2 regions of the Psychrobacillus mangrovi genome follow, and region 2 is predicted to be linked to the other one. Evidence: predicted binding sites of a transcription regulator. Region 2 holds the regulator's gene; the other holds the start of a gene.
The links. Region 2 encodes NrdR, which represses ribonucleotide reductase genes. Its sites were predicted from a motif close to AACACNATATATNGTGTT; they were not measured.
Positions count from the first base shown of each region.

Region 1 (7,469 bases), on a different contig from region 2:
AGGATGGTGTGACTGACCTAGGTAAATTAGAGGAACTAGTAGATGAAGAGACAGCAGCAGTGTTAGTCCAGTATCCTAATTTCTTTGGACAAATTGAAGATTTAGCAAATGTAGAGAAACTAACACATGATCAAAAAGCATTGTTTGTTGTTTCTGCAAATCCACTTGCTCTTGGAGCTTTAACGCCTCCAGGAAAATTTGGTGCTGATATTACAGTTGGGGATGCACAACCTTTTGGTATTTCTGAAGCATTCGGCGGACCGCATTGTGGTTTCTTTGCTGTTTCATCAAAACTTATGCGTAAAGTACCTGGTCGTTTGGTAGGGGAAACGACAGATGAAGAAGGACGCCGTGGGTATGTTTTAACATTACAAGCTCGTGAACAACATATTCGACGTGACAAAGCAACTTCTAATATCTGCTCAAACCAAGCGTTAAATGCACTTGCCGCTTCAGTAGCAATGACTGCACTTGGTAAAAAAGGTGTAAAAGAAATGGCTATTCAAAATATTACTAAGACACATTATGCAAAACAAGCATTTGAAAAAGCTGGATTTGAAGTTCCTTTCCAAGGTCCTCATTTCAATGAAATCGTTGTTAAAGTAGATGGTTCTGTAGCAGATGCAAACAAAACACTTCTTGATAAAGGAATTATCGGTGGTTTCGACTTAGGCCGTGTTATCTCTGACCTTAAAAGTCATGTATTAATTGCGGTTACAGAGCAACGAACAAAAGAAGAAATAGATGCACTCGTGCAAGAAATGGGGGCTCTTTATGCATAAGGATAACCAACCACTAATTTTTGAAATGACAAAAGAAGGTCGTGTAGGGTATAGCCTACCTGAACTAGATGTGCCAGAAATAGATATTAATTCTTTGTTACCACAGGGCTTGCTTCGTGAAGAAGAAGCGGAACTACCAGAAGTATCAGAGCTTGATATAATGCGACACTATACAGCTCTATCCAACCGTAACCATGGTGTAGATACTGGTTTCTATCCACTTGGATCTTGTACGATGAAATACAATCCAAAAATTAACGAATCAGTAGCACGTTTCCCTGGATTCGCAAACGTACACCCATTACAAGACGAGTCAACTGTACAGGGTGCAATGGAATTGATGTATGATTTGCAAGAACATTTAGTAGAAATTACTGGTATGGATGAAGTAACCTTACAACCAGCTGCTGGTGCACACGGAGAATGGACTGCTTTAATGATGATTCGTGCTTTCCATGAAGCAAATGGAGATTCACAACGTACAAAAGTAATTGTCCCTGACTCCGCACATGGTACAAATCCAGCATCTGCTACTGTTGCAGGTTTTGAAACTATTACAGTGAAGTCTGACGAAAATGGATTAGTAGATTTAGAGGATCTTCGTCGTGTAGCTGGTCCAGATACAGCAGCTCTTATGCTTACAAACCCTAATACGCTTGGGTTATTTGAGGAAAGTATTCTAGAATTAGCTGAAATCATTCATGGAGTGGGTGGAAAACTTTACTATGATGGAGCTAACTTAAATGCAGTTATGTCTAAAGCGCGTCCTGGAGATATGGGCTTTGACTGCGTTCATTTAAACCTGCATAAAACATTTACAGGTCCTCATGGTGGCGGTGGTCCGGGTTCAGGCCCAGTTGGAGTTAAAGCTGATCTTATTCCATTCCTACCAAGCCCAGTTCTTGTAAAAGAAAATGATCAGTATAAATTTGACTATAATCGTCCACAGACAATTGGTCGTGTAAAACCATTCTACGGCAACTTTGGAATTAATGTTCGTGCATATACTTACATTCGTTCAATGGGTCCAGATGGTCTTAAAGCTGTAACTGAATACGCAGTTTTAAATGCAAACTATATGATGAGACGTTTAGAAGCGCATTTTGATTTACCATATAATCGCCATTGTAAGCACGAATTTGTACTTAGTGGTCGTCGCCAAAAGAAATTAGGGGTTCGGACTCTTGATATGGCAAAACGTCTGCTTGACTTCGGATATCATCCTCCGACAATCTACTTCCCATTAAATGTAGAAGAAGGTATGATGATCGAGCCGACAGAAACAGAATCAAAAGAAACATTAGATGCTTTCTGTGATGCAATGATACAAATTGCAAAAGAAGTAGAAGAAAATCCTGAAATCGTTCAAAATGCACCACATACGACAGTAATCAACCGCTTAGACGAGACGAAAGCTGCCCGTCATCCAGTGTTACGCTATACTAAAGCTTAATAATAGAAAAGCGATCCGAGATGGATCGCTTTTCAGACTGTCGGCAAAAGGTATCAAGAGGGTGTCCTCTCGATACCTTTTGTCTTTTTAATATGTTTTTTTAGGTAAACAAAAGATGTGTTTTTGCAAGGCATACTCTTCAAGTATTTTTCAATATATTGCTGTTTGGGCTGTGCAAGTGGCGAATTTATTTATATAAATTGCAGCAATAGTTAGTATCGTCTTCATGGCCAATTTTTAAGAACTCTTAAGGTTGTCCATCCTTGATTTGTTTTTTCGTCATTCCGGTACATCACTTCGAAAGTAGTGCTTAACTGCAATGTTTATCTATCCATTTTGAAATAAAACTCATCGTTCATTTCCACTGCGGTCGGACGCTTTCCGCGGGCGGTCCGTGAGCCTCCTCGTCGCTAGCTCCTGCGGGGTCTCACCTGAACACGCTATTCCCGCTGGAGTCGCCGCCCTCCGTTTCAATCAACTGAATGATTCCATGAACAATATAATCTACTAAACTATAGAATATAATGTCCACAGTCTAATATGTCCAATAGAACCTATTTTCTTCTTTGATTTAAAATCCAATAGAATGTTCGTCATTCTCCCATTCTTTTTTCATGGATCTTTTGTTTTGTTTTAGCAACTCTTCAATTCGCTCTTCATATGCCAGTTTTCCATCATAATGCCAATTCAACGCAACCGACATGTACAATTCGTTCAGTTGAGACACGGAAAGTCCTTTAGAGCGTCTAGCCATATCTGTAAATTGTTCATCCGTAAAAATATGTTTAATATCTAACTTTCGCAAGTAGTGTTCTCGTACTTTATCCGAAGGAGATGGTATTTCGTATGCACGGTCAAAACGTCCAGCTCTATTTATAAGCGCAGGATCGATTTTTTCCGGGTAGTTTGTCGTTCCGATGATAAATAACCCTTCTCGAGATTGAACGCCATCTAGCGTGTTTAAAAAGACGGATCTCGTGTATTCAGGCATGGAATCGATATCTTCGATAACAAGAATTGCAGGGGCAAGTCTTGTAACGATGCCAAAGACTTCCTGAATTGAGTGACTTCCAGTAAACTCAGTTATTTGCCAATAAACAACCGGTGCTTTTGTTGAGCCTGTAATAGATTTAACCAAGGTTGTTTTTCCGTTACCAGGACTACCATACAGTAAAATTCCTCTTTTATAGGGTAAGCCATATTCTTTGAAGAATTGTCCGTCTTGCTTAAAGAATTCATCGATAGAACGAAATATATCTTGCTTAATACTATCTGCTAATAATACGTCTTCTCTATTTACAACAGCTTGTTCGCCATAATTTCTTCGTTGGACTCCATTTTCTGTATCAACTAAATAAGTAATGGATTGCATGAGTAATTGTCTTAACTTTTCGTTGATTTCGTTTAAAAATATAAGTGCTTTTTCTGCTGACAGAGAAAAGAAACGATATTCAGGCCAACTATGACTTGATGAATAGTTAAATGATAATGTCATTCCTACATCATATTCTGGAAAGTAGATAAGTTTATTTTCAAAGGTTTCGGTAATTTCTAAACCTGTGCCTACATTTAGAGAAGATTTACTTACAATTTTACCTAAAGGCTGCGTTTCGAATATATAGCCAAGTGTTTCATAGGTTAATAAGTTTTTTTCCATCATATCAAGTAAGTTTGCATCAAGTTGAGTTATTGTTTCTCCGATTGAAATATTTTTCCAATCACCTTGTTTTCTTTCATTTAAGGCCCAAATAATCCTTTTGGAAACAAGTGCAAAGTCCTCATAATTAGGGAGAGTAGTTCTAAAATCCTCGTGATGTGAAAATAACGTTTTCTCTTTCATTCTATACCTCCAGAAAATTTAGTGAGTGTTGAAAGAAAAAAGGTTCCTCTAATGAAAAGAAGAACCTTTATATATTATTTAGATTTAATTTTACCAGTCCAAGTTTTGAATCCGCCTTGAAGTTGGTTTAATTGGGTATATCCTTTTTTCTTAAGGAACATGGCTGCGCGTGCGCTTCTTGCACCGTTTTGATCATATAGATAAACTGGTTTATCAGGACGAATTTCTTTAAAACGTTGTCGAAGCTGAGAAGATGGAATATTTCTAGCTCCTAGAATATGACCTGCATCAAATTCTTTTGGTTCTCTTACGTCGATTAATTGAGCTTTTCGATATCCCTCAATGAATTGTTCTTGCGTAAGGTTTGTAACTGCTTTTTTTAGTCGGAATGCTTGAACACCAGCATAAACTAATAACACAACAATTACTGCTATTAAAAAGTATAAAGTAGTAGACACGGTCTTTCCCCTTTCTATGTTTCCTTATTCATTATAAAAGATTAACTAGATACAATTCAATCTATTTGATAAAATGAATAACGTTGTTAGGGGGAAGATTCGATGGAAAAGACAAAATGGTACTTTATTAATTCCGGACCTTGTAGTCCATCTTATAACATGGCACTTGATGAGGCTTTACTAGATTGGCATAGTGAAGGGTTGATTCCACCAGTAATTCGCTTTTATGAATGGAATCCAGCAACTCTATCGATCGGTTATTTTCAATCTGTTGAAAAAGAAATAGATTTAGATGCAGTAAATCGTTTGGGCCTCGGGTTTGTTCGTAGACCTACTGGAGGAAGAGGCGTACTCCATGAACACGAGCTAACATATAGCGTAATTGTCACCGAGAGCTATCCGGATATGCCAGCAACCGTGACAGAAGCTTATCGTGTGATAAGTGAAGGCTTATTACTTGGTTTTCAAAATCTCGGTTTAGATGCTTACTTTTCCATTCCAGACACAGAAGAGAAAAAGCAAAATCTAAAGAAACCTAAATCCGCTGTCTGCTTTGATTCACCTAGCTGGTATGAATTAGTAGTAGAAGGAAAAAAGGTTGCTGGAAGTGCTCAAACACGTCAAAAAGGCGTTATTTTACAGCATGGTGCGATCTTGTTAGATCTTGATGAAGATAAACTTATCCAGACATTTAAATTTTCTTCTGATGCTCTACGTGATAGAGTAAAAGCTAGCTTATCTAAAAAAGCTGTGGCCATCAACAAAATTAGTCAAAATCCTGTAACAATCGACGAGTGTAAAAAAGCATTCAAAAAAGGATTTGAAGATGCGTTGCAGATTGAATTAGTAGAATTTACCCTATCAGAAGAACAAGAATTATACGTAAACGAGCTGCAAAAAAATCGTTATGATAATAATCAATGGAATTTTAAAAAATAAATTATTTTTTTTAGGAAATTAGTCCGTTGACTATTGCTACATATGACTTTTAGCGGAATTCATATATTTGCAAAACAACACAACATATAGTATGGTTTAAAAATAATCATACACTATATGGTGTGTTTTATTTTTAAATATAAGGGAGGCAATTATGATGGTATTAGCATCTCAGAACAATAATGCAACCATTAACATTGATCAGTTAAACAAAGACATTCAACTATTTCCACAAGTACATCCAATTACAGAAGACATGAAATTGACGCACAAAGGTGTTTCCCGACTAGTAATGATTGACCGTTATTCATTTAAGGATACGGAAAAGAAAACGCTAAAATCAGGAGATTTTGTCGTACTTACTGTAAAAGCAGATCCGAAATTTCCTGCACGTGGCTTAGGTCACATAGTTTCAATCGATCATTCGACAAAAACAGCAGAAGTATTGATTGAAGAAGATTATCGAAGTGCAATTGATGATCAAGATGAACTACAAGAAGGAATTGTAAAACGTTCCCTTAATGTTATTGAGAAACCATTGGAAGTGTATTACGAGCAAATTGCTAAACGTAATGCAACTGGACTAGCTTCGGTCGAAAAAACAGAGGAAAAACGCAAGGAATGGTTTGAAAAGTTCTACCAACAATTAGTTTCACTAAAATTTATTCCAGCTGGACGTGTACTCTATGGAGCAGGTACAGGTACAGATGTTACTTACTTTAATTGCTACGTAATGCCATTTGTTCCTGATTCACGCGAGGGAATCAGTGACCACCGCAAACAAGTAATGGAAATAATGAGTCGCGGTGGTGGTGTTGGAACGAACGGTTCTACGCTTCGTCCACGTAATACACTAGCTAGAGGTGTAAATGGTAAGTCATCCGGTTCAGTATCATGGCTAGATGATATTGCTAAACTGACTCACTTAGTGGAGCAGGGCGGATCACGAAGAGGGGCACAAATGATAATGCTAGCCGATTGGCACCCGGATATTGCAGAATTTATTATCTCCAAAATGCAAAATCCTCGAATTCTTCGTTTTTTAATTGAAAATACGAATGATGCGACTATTAAACAATTAGCGAAGGATAAGCTAAAATTTACACCATTAACTCTTCAAGAAGAAGCAATGTATCAAGGAATAGTTAATTATAAAGCGATTCCTGGATTAGGTGGCTTCAGCGATGATATCATTCGCGAAGCAGAGACAAAACTTCGTGATGGTGGTAATTTTACTGTTCACAATCCTGAATTTTTAACTGGTGCAAATATCTCTGTCACATTGACAGACGACTTCATGAAAGCTGTGGAGGAAGATGCAGACTTTGAACTGCGTTTCCCTGCAATTGAAACATATTCTCCAGAAGAAATGGTATTTTATAACAAACATTGGCATGAGGTTGGAGATGTCCGTGAATGGGAGAAAATGGGCTATGCTGTTCGAACATATCGCACAGTAAAAGCAAAAGATTTATGGAATTTAATTAATATTTGTGCTACTTATTCTGCAGAGCCAGGTATTTTCTTTATTGATAATGCAAATGAAAAAACAAATGCAAAAGCGTACGGACAAAAAGTTGTTGCTACGAATCCATGTGGTGAACAGCCGCTTGCACCATATTCTGTATGTAACTTAGCAGCTGTTAACTTAGCTCAATTTGCAAACAAAGGAACAAAAACGGTAAACTTTGAAGCATTAAGAGAAACTGTAAGTGTTGGAGTTCGTATGCAGGATAATGTAATAGATGCTACTCCATATTTCTTAGAAGAAAATAAAGTACAAGCTTTAGGAGAAAGACGTGTAGGTCTTGGGGTTATGGGACTAGCGGATCTTCTAATTTATTGTGAAAAAGAGTACGGATCTGAGGAAGGAAATATTCTCGTTGACGAGGTATTTAAAACGATTGCTATTGCTGCCTATGAAACTTCAGCTAACTTAGCGGTAGAACGAGGAAGTTTCCCATTTTTAACGGCTGAAACAGAAGAAGAAACAAATC
Region 1 covers NZ_JBAWSY010000019.1:43,104-50,572, reverse strand. The annotation lists gene gcvPA (aminomethyl-transferring glycine dehydrogenase subunit GcvPA) at 1-782, shown strand, start outside; gene gcvPB (aminomethyl-transferring glycine dehydrogenase subunit GcvPB) at 775-2,235, shown strand; gene WAX74_RS17505 (ATP-binding protein) at 2,807-4,075, opposite strand; gene WAX74_RS17500 (rhodanese-like domain-containing protein) at 4,150-4,509, opposite strand; gene WAX74_RS17495 (lipoate--protein ligase family protein) at 4,636-5,472, shown strand; gene WAX74_RS17490 (vitamin B12-dependent ribonucleotide reductase) at 5,630-7,469, shown strand, end outside.
Region 1: the regulator NrdR is predicted to act here: its motif matches at 5,549-5,566, upstream of WAX74_RS17490 (vitamin B12-dependent ribonucleotide reductase).

Region 2 (7,469 bases):
TGCTTATGGCCCATCTTGGTACGATACGAAGTAAGGAGTTTTGATATGCCAGAATTACCAGAAGTAGAAGGACTTGTACGTTCACTTAAGCCGATTGTTACTGGTAAAACGATTGAATCGGTAGAAGTTTCTAAAACTATTATTGATTCTAAAGCAAATGGAAAAGAAGCTATCTTGAAAGGGTTAGATGTGGAATCCTTTCGAGAGGCTTTACCTCATATGAAGATAGAACGAATTGATAGACGTTCTAAATATATTTATTTTCATTTACTAAAAAATGGGATTCCCTATTTACTTGTTTCACACCTTGGTATGTCTGGTGCTTGGTTTTATGTGAGAGGCTTACATGAAATTTTGGAGGATAAATTTAAGCGGCATATACATGTCATCCTGCATTTTAGTGAGGGTGACATGCTTGTATATGCAGATATTCGTCGCTTTGGAGAACTTCGTTTTTTAAATAGTGTCGAAGATTATCCGCCATTATTATTAATGGCACCTGAGCCATTTGATCAAAATGCTTTAGATCATTATTTAGAAATGAGTGCTTTGCCAAAGTATGAAAATAAGCCGATTAAAGAATTTATCATGGATGGTCATGTTGTTTCGGGTTGCGGGAATATTTACGCGACGGAAGCATTATTTCGTATGCGAATTCATCCTGGTCGTAAAGTAAAAAGAATTAGTAAAGAGCGTAAGATACAATTATTTAATGAAATTGTCAACGTTCTTTTAGATAGTATTGAAAATGGAGGAAGCAGCATTTCCGACTACCGCAAAATAAATGGGGAGTCAGGCAATATGCAGAATCGCTTACAAATGTATGGGAAAAAGACTTGTCCAAATTGTAATGCAAAAACAATGCAGAAAACGATTGGTGGAAGAACATCTACTTATTGTGGAAGATGTCAGAAGTAAAGGAGGAAGCAAATGATTATTGGGTTAACTGGTAGTATAGCTAGTGGTAAAAGTACCGTTTCCAACATGTTAAAAGAATTAGGTTATCCTATAGTTGATGCTGACCTAGTAGCTAGAGTCGTAGTAGAAAAAGGAACTAAGACACTTGAAACGATAAGAGAAGCATTTGGAGAAGAAGTTATATCAGAAGATGGAACGCTGAATCGAGAAGAATTAGGAAATATTATTTTTTCATCACCTCAAAAAAGAAAGCAATTAAATGATATTATGCATCCCGCTATCCGCGAAGAAATGCTTCGGCAAAAACATTTTTTACTTGAAAAAGGCTATGACACAATTGTAATGGATATCCCATTATTATTTGAAAGTAAGCTTCAGTCCTATGTAGATAAGATTTTAGTTGTAACGGTTACAGAAGAAACGCAGTTGAATAGACTAATGGCTCGTAATAATTATTCTTTAGAAGAAGCCACTGCAAGAATACAATCACAGTTACCTCTTTCGATTAAAGAACAGGGTGCAGATGCTGTCATCTATAATAATGGAACTCTAGAATATACGAAGGAACAACTGCAGAAAATATTGTCACTCTGGAAAAAAGAGTAGTCGGAAAATAAAAAAAATTACGGTTTTAATTTGAAGGGCTACACAATTGTGAAAATGTGTTATACTATTTAATGGTTATAAAATAAAAAGTATCACATAGTCACAGGAGGATTTTTTATGATAGCTTCAATCGCAATAAACGGATTTGGACGTATTGGTAGAATGGTGTTTCGCCAAGCAATTGTACAAGAGGACATTAATGTTGTCGCAATTAATGCAAGATACCCATTAGAAACTTTAGCGCATTTAATAAAATATGATTCTACTCATGGAACTTTTGATGGAGAAATAAGTATTGAAAATGATGCACTAATTGTTAATGGTAAGCGAGTTCAAATCGTTAATGATCGCGATCCAGCTAATTTGCCTTGGGGAAATTTAAATGTAGATATCGTGATTGAATCAACTGGAAAATTTAATGACGGTCATAAAGCATCAGCTCACCTAGAGGCTGGAGCAAAAAAAGTAATCATTACAGCTCCTGCTAAAAATGAAGATGTGACGATTGTTATGGGAGTAAATGATGACAAATTAGATTTAGCTAAACATAATATTATTTCGAATGCTAGTTGTACAACAAACTGTTTGGCACCAGTTGCAAAGGTGTTAAATGACACATTTGGAATTGAAAATGGTCTTATGACTACTGTGCATTCTTATACAAATGATCAAAACAACTTAGACAATCCACATAAAGATTTACGTCGTGCACGCGCATGTGCTCAATCAATTATTCCTACTTCAACCGGAGCAGCAAAAGCACTTACAATCGTTTTACCTGAATTAGAAGGCAAAATGCATGGAATGGCTTTGCGTGTACCAACGCCAAATGTATCTTTAGTAGATTTAGTAGTAGATTTACAGAAAGATGTGACAGCGGATGAAGTAAATGCTGCGTTTGTAAAAGCATCTGAAGGATCGATGAAGGGTATTTTAGGTTTAACAATGGAGCCTTTAGTATCCATCGATTTTAATACGACAACAAACTCCACAACGATTGATGGTTTAACAACAATGGTAATAGGAGAGCGTAAAGTAAAAGTACTTGCTTGGTATGATAACGAGTGGGGCTATTCTGCGCGTGTTGTTGATTTAACAAAAAAAGTAGCTTCTTCTCTTTAATCTTCCTTCCTCTTTCAAGGTTTCTTTGAAAGGGGATTTTTTTTCTTGCTAATTTAATTAAAACATCATATAATGAGAATCGTGTACTTCACGTGCACAGACTACTTAAAGGGTTAGGACCTCTTTGGACTAACTTTCCCCCGTGGTAGTCAACTTTGAAAATTTTAAAAAATAAATTTTATCAAAGGGGGAAACGGACATTGGAAACAATGGGACGTCACATTATTGCAGAACTATGGGAGTGCGATTTCGACAAACTTAACGATATGCCATTTATTGAGCAAACTTTTGTTGATGCAGCACTTAAGTCTGGTGCTGAAATCAGAGAAGTAGCATTTCACAAATTTGCGCCACAAGGTGTAAGTGGAGTCGTTATTATTTCCGAATCGCATTTAACAATTCACAGCTTTCCAGAGCACGGTTATGCGAGCATTGATGTGTATACATGTGGTGATTTAGATCCATCGATTGCAGCTAACTATATTGCAGATGCTCTTAATGCTGGAATACGCGAAACGATTGAAATGCCCCGTGGAATGGGTCCAGTAAATGTACCTAATCCACGTTTGACAGTTCAAGCATAATAGACTTTAGGCTGAATGAGTTAGCAGAGGAAGAGATTCCTCTGCTTTTTCGATTTTAGAGAAGAATATTGTTATAATAGATACATAAATTAATCGTAACTAATTAGGAGAGATCATATGAGATGTCCAGCTTGTCAGTTTAATGGCACGAAAGTTGTCGATTCTCGTCCTGTAGATGACAATAAAGCCATTAGACGAAGAAGAGAATGTGAAGACTGTGGATTCCGTTTTACTACATTTGAAAAAGTAGAAGAAACTCCACTAATTGTAGTGAAAAAAGATGGTTCACGAGAAGAATTTAGTCGTGAGAAAGTCTTGCGCGGATTAATACGTGCTTGTGAAAAAAGACCAGTGGCTCTAGATCAGCTAGAAGAAATTGTGTTTTCGATTGAAAAAGAATTAAGAAGAACAGGAAATTCTGAAGTGAAATCAGAAGAAGTTGGAGAAAAAGTAATGGACAAACTTTCAGAAGTTGACGAAGTTGCTTATGTTCGATTTGCTTCGGTTTATCGTCAGTTTAAAGATTTAAATGTTTTTATAGATGAACTTAAAGAAATTCTAAAGAAAAATCCGTCATTATAGTATACAAGAAAGAGTAGGTGCAATTGTGATGTTATATAAAGAGCTACAGCCAGCAGACATGTATATGATTCGCTTGCCATATTCTTTCTCTGATTATGATCGTCAATTATTAACATTGTTTTATCAACCATTAATTGGTGCGGAAGGAATAAGCCTGTATCTTACTTTATGGGCTGATGGGGAGCTTAAAAGTGAGGAACAATGGCAGCACTATCAACTTATGAACGTATTAGGGGTATCAGTCGGGAAAATATTTCAGGCAAGAATTGCTTTAGAAGCTATTGGATTACTTCGCACATGGCAAAAGACCGAAAATGAAACACGAATCTTTTATTATGAACTTGCTGCACCATTAGATGCAGAATCATTCCTAAAGGATCCTTTATTGTCCATGTTTCTATTAAACAAAATAGGGGAAAAAGCTTATAAGCGATTAAGAAGTCGTTTTATTCAATCACCTAATTGGAATGAGGGGTTTAAAGACGTTTCACGTACATTTATGGATGTATTTAAACCGTCTACCAAATCGGGTCAAGCTGTACCCTATAATGATGCTTATGAATCGAAGAGTAGGAATTCTTCTCTGCCGTTTTACTTTGAAGAATTTGATTTTGCTTTACTACAAGATGGTCTGTCAGAGCAACTTGTCCCTAAATCAGCCTTAACAATTGAAGCGAAAGAAGTAATCGCCAAGTTAGCTTTTCTGTATAATCTCAGTCCAATTGAAATGCAAAAAGTGGTAATTCTAGCATTAGATGATGATTTGCATTTATCAGATGCTAGATTAAAAAAAGCGTGTGCTGATTACTATAAACTAACTGTATCAAAAAAGGCGCCTATCATTCAAAATATTACTAAGACTAAAAAAAGTGTAAATGAAAATAAAAAGCCTTTAACAAAAGAGGAAGAACTTATTCATTATTTAGAAAGTACTGCACCAGTTACTGTGTTAAAAGATATTGCAAATGGGAAAGAACCTATTCTTGCTGATGTTCAATTAGCAAACCATTTAGTATCTCATTACAATATGCCGATAGGGGTAGTAAATGTATTGTTGCAATATGTTTTACTGAGAACAGATATGAAATTAACTAAGAATTACGCAGAGAAAATAGCATCTCATTGGATGCGAAAAGATGTTAAAACAGCAAAAGAAGCAATGGAATTAGCTAGAAATGAACATCAACAATATTTAAAATGGAAAAATGAAGGATCCAAGCAAAAGTCCTATACGAAAAAACCGACAAGAGAAGAAAAGGTGCCAGATTGGTTTTACAAAAAAGACGGTGAAACAAAGCAATCTGGAGATACAACGAACAATATTCAAAACATTGATGAAGAGCGAAAAAAACTATTAGCTGAATTAGGAGTAATTAAAAGGTAGGTGACATTTTATGGAACGAATTAATGAGACATTAAAAAGGGTCATTACACCAGAATTTTCTTCGAGACTTGATGAAATGAAACAAGAAGTGCTTGAGGACCCAGGTGTACAACTATTTCTAGAAGAAAACGCAGCTCAAATTTCAAAGAAAATTGTGGACCGAAGTCTAAGTAAGTTATATGAATATAAATCGCAATCACATGATTGTGGATCATGCCAATCCCTTGAAATGTGTACGAATTATATGAAAGGCTATGAACCGAGGCTAGTATTAGATCGTAATCTGATTGATTTAGAATATGTAAGATGTAAGCGTGGCGTTATTGAGGATGAACGTAAAAAAGTCACATCCATGATTGATAGCATCCATATGCCGAAAGAGGTAATGGAATCTAATTTGGCAGGTGTTGATCTGGAGGATGGTAGTAGAGTAGTTGCAGTTCGGGCGGCGAAAGACTTTTTAAACGAATGGGAACGAACTAGTGTTTTACCGAAAAAGGGACTATATATACACGGTCAATTCGGTGTAGGTAAATCTTATTTACTTGGAGCCCTTGCAAATGAATTGGCAGCTAGACATATCCATTCGGTAGTTGTTTACGTTCCAGAGTTTTTCCGTGAAATGAAACAAGCGATTCAAGATCATTCACTTGCTGAAAAAATTGAATTCGTAAAACGTGCTCCCGTTTTAATGCTTGATGATATTGGAGCAGAGACAATGAGCAGTTGGACAAGAGATGAAATATTAGGAACAATCTTGCATTACCGTATGTCCGAGCAGCTTCCGACTTTTATGACATCTAATTTTAATTATGACGAATTGGAACATCATTTATCCTTCACACAGCGAGGAGAAAAAGAGGTAGTTAAAGCTGGACGAATTATGGAAAGAATCCGAGCACTTACGATTCCTATTCCTTTACAAGGAAAGAATTGGCGAGAAGAAAAATAGTTACTTGCAAATGATTTTTGAGTGGCGTATAATCTTTCTCATAAGAATAAAAAAATGCGTAGAAGAGGACAACAATCAGTTTGTACGACTTTTTAGAGAGAGAAGCCAAGGCTGCAAGCTTCTTAAGTATCGGCAATCGATTTACCACCTCTGAGCAGTAGTTGTGAATCTACATAGCAATTACCGGTGACCGGCCCGTTAGCCGATGCAGAGCTTCGTCTATTTCAATTTTAAATAGACAGAAGAAGGGTGGAACCACGATAGTACCTCGTCCCTTTTTAGGGACGGGGTTTTTTGTTGTCTTATTATCTATATTCAACTCTTCTATTTGCTACTGTAAGTTTTAAGGTAATGATCCAAAGCTTTTCTTAAATAAAAAGGAGTGTTCAAAATGGCAGATGTAATTAAATTAAAATTTCCTGATGGAGCAGTAAAGGAATTTCCAGTTTCTACAACAACAGAAGAAATCGCTCAATCTATTAGTCCAGGCTTACGTAAAAAAGCACTTGCAGGAAAGTTAAGTGGAAAGTTAGTTGATTTAAAAACTCCTATTACGGAAGATGGAGAAATCGCTATTATTACTCCAGAATCAGATGAAGCGCTTGAAATCTTACGCCATAGTACAGCTCATTTACTTGCACAGGCAGTGAAACGTTTGTTCAAAGATGTGAAACTTGGAATTGGTCCAGTTATCGAAAATGGATTCTATTATGATATTGATTCACCAGAACCAATAACTGCAGAAGATTTGGTGTTAATCGAAAAAGAAATGAAAAAAATCATCAATGAAAATATAGAAATCGTTCGACATGATGTATCCCGTCAAGATGCATACGACAAATTCAAAGAAATTGATGATGAATATAAATTAGAACTTTTAGAAGCGATTCCTGAAAATGAACAAGTATCGATTTATGAGCAAGGTGATTTTTTTGATCTTTGCCGTGGAGTACATGTGCCCTCTACTGGGAAATTAAAAGAATTTAAATTATTAAGCATTGCGGGCGCTTACTGGCGCGGAAATAGCGACAATAAAATGCTTCAACGTATTTATGGTACAGCATTTTTCAAAAAAGAAGAGCTTGCTCATCATCTACAAATGCTAGAAGAAGCAAAAGAGCGTGACCATCGTAAAATTGGGAAAGAATTAGATTTGTTTATGACTTCCCAAAAAGTTGGACAAGGTTTACCACTCTGGTTGCCAAATGGTGCTACTATTCGTCGTGTGATTGAGCGCTATATTGTAGATAAAGAGCTTAAACTAGGGTATAAACATGTGTATACTCCAGTATTGGGTTCCAAAGATCTTTATGAAACATCT
Region 2 covers NZ_JBAWSY010000003.1:137,957-145,425, forward strand. The annotation lists gene polA (DNA polymerase I) at 1-34, shown strand, start outside; gene mutM (bifunctional DNA-formamidopyrimidine glycosylase/DNA-(apurinic or apyrimidinic site) lyase) at 46-918, shown strand; gene coaE (dephospho-CoA kinase) at 931-1,524, shown strand; gene WAX74_RS06590 (glyceraldehyde-3-phosphate dehydrogenase) at 1,642-2,646, shown strand; gene speD (adenosylmethionine decarboxylase) at 2,847-3,230, shown strand; gene nrdR (transcriptional regulator NrdR) at 3,348-3,812, shown strand; gene WAX74_RS06605 (replication initiation and membrane attachment family protein) at 3,841-5,196, shown strand; gene dnaI (primosomal protein DnaI) at 5,207-6,148, shown strand; T-box leader at 6,199-6,427, shown strand; gene thrS (threonine--tRNA ligase) at 6,540-7,469, shown strand, end outside.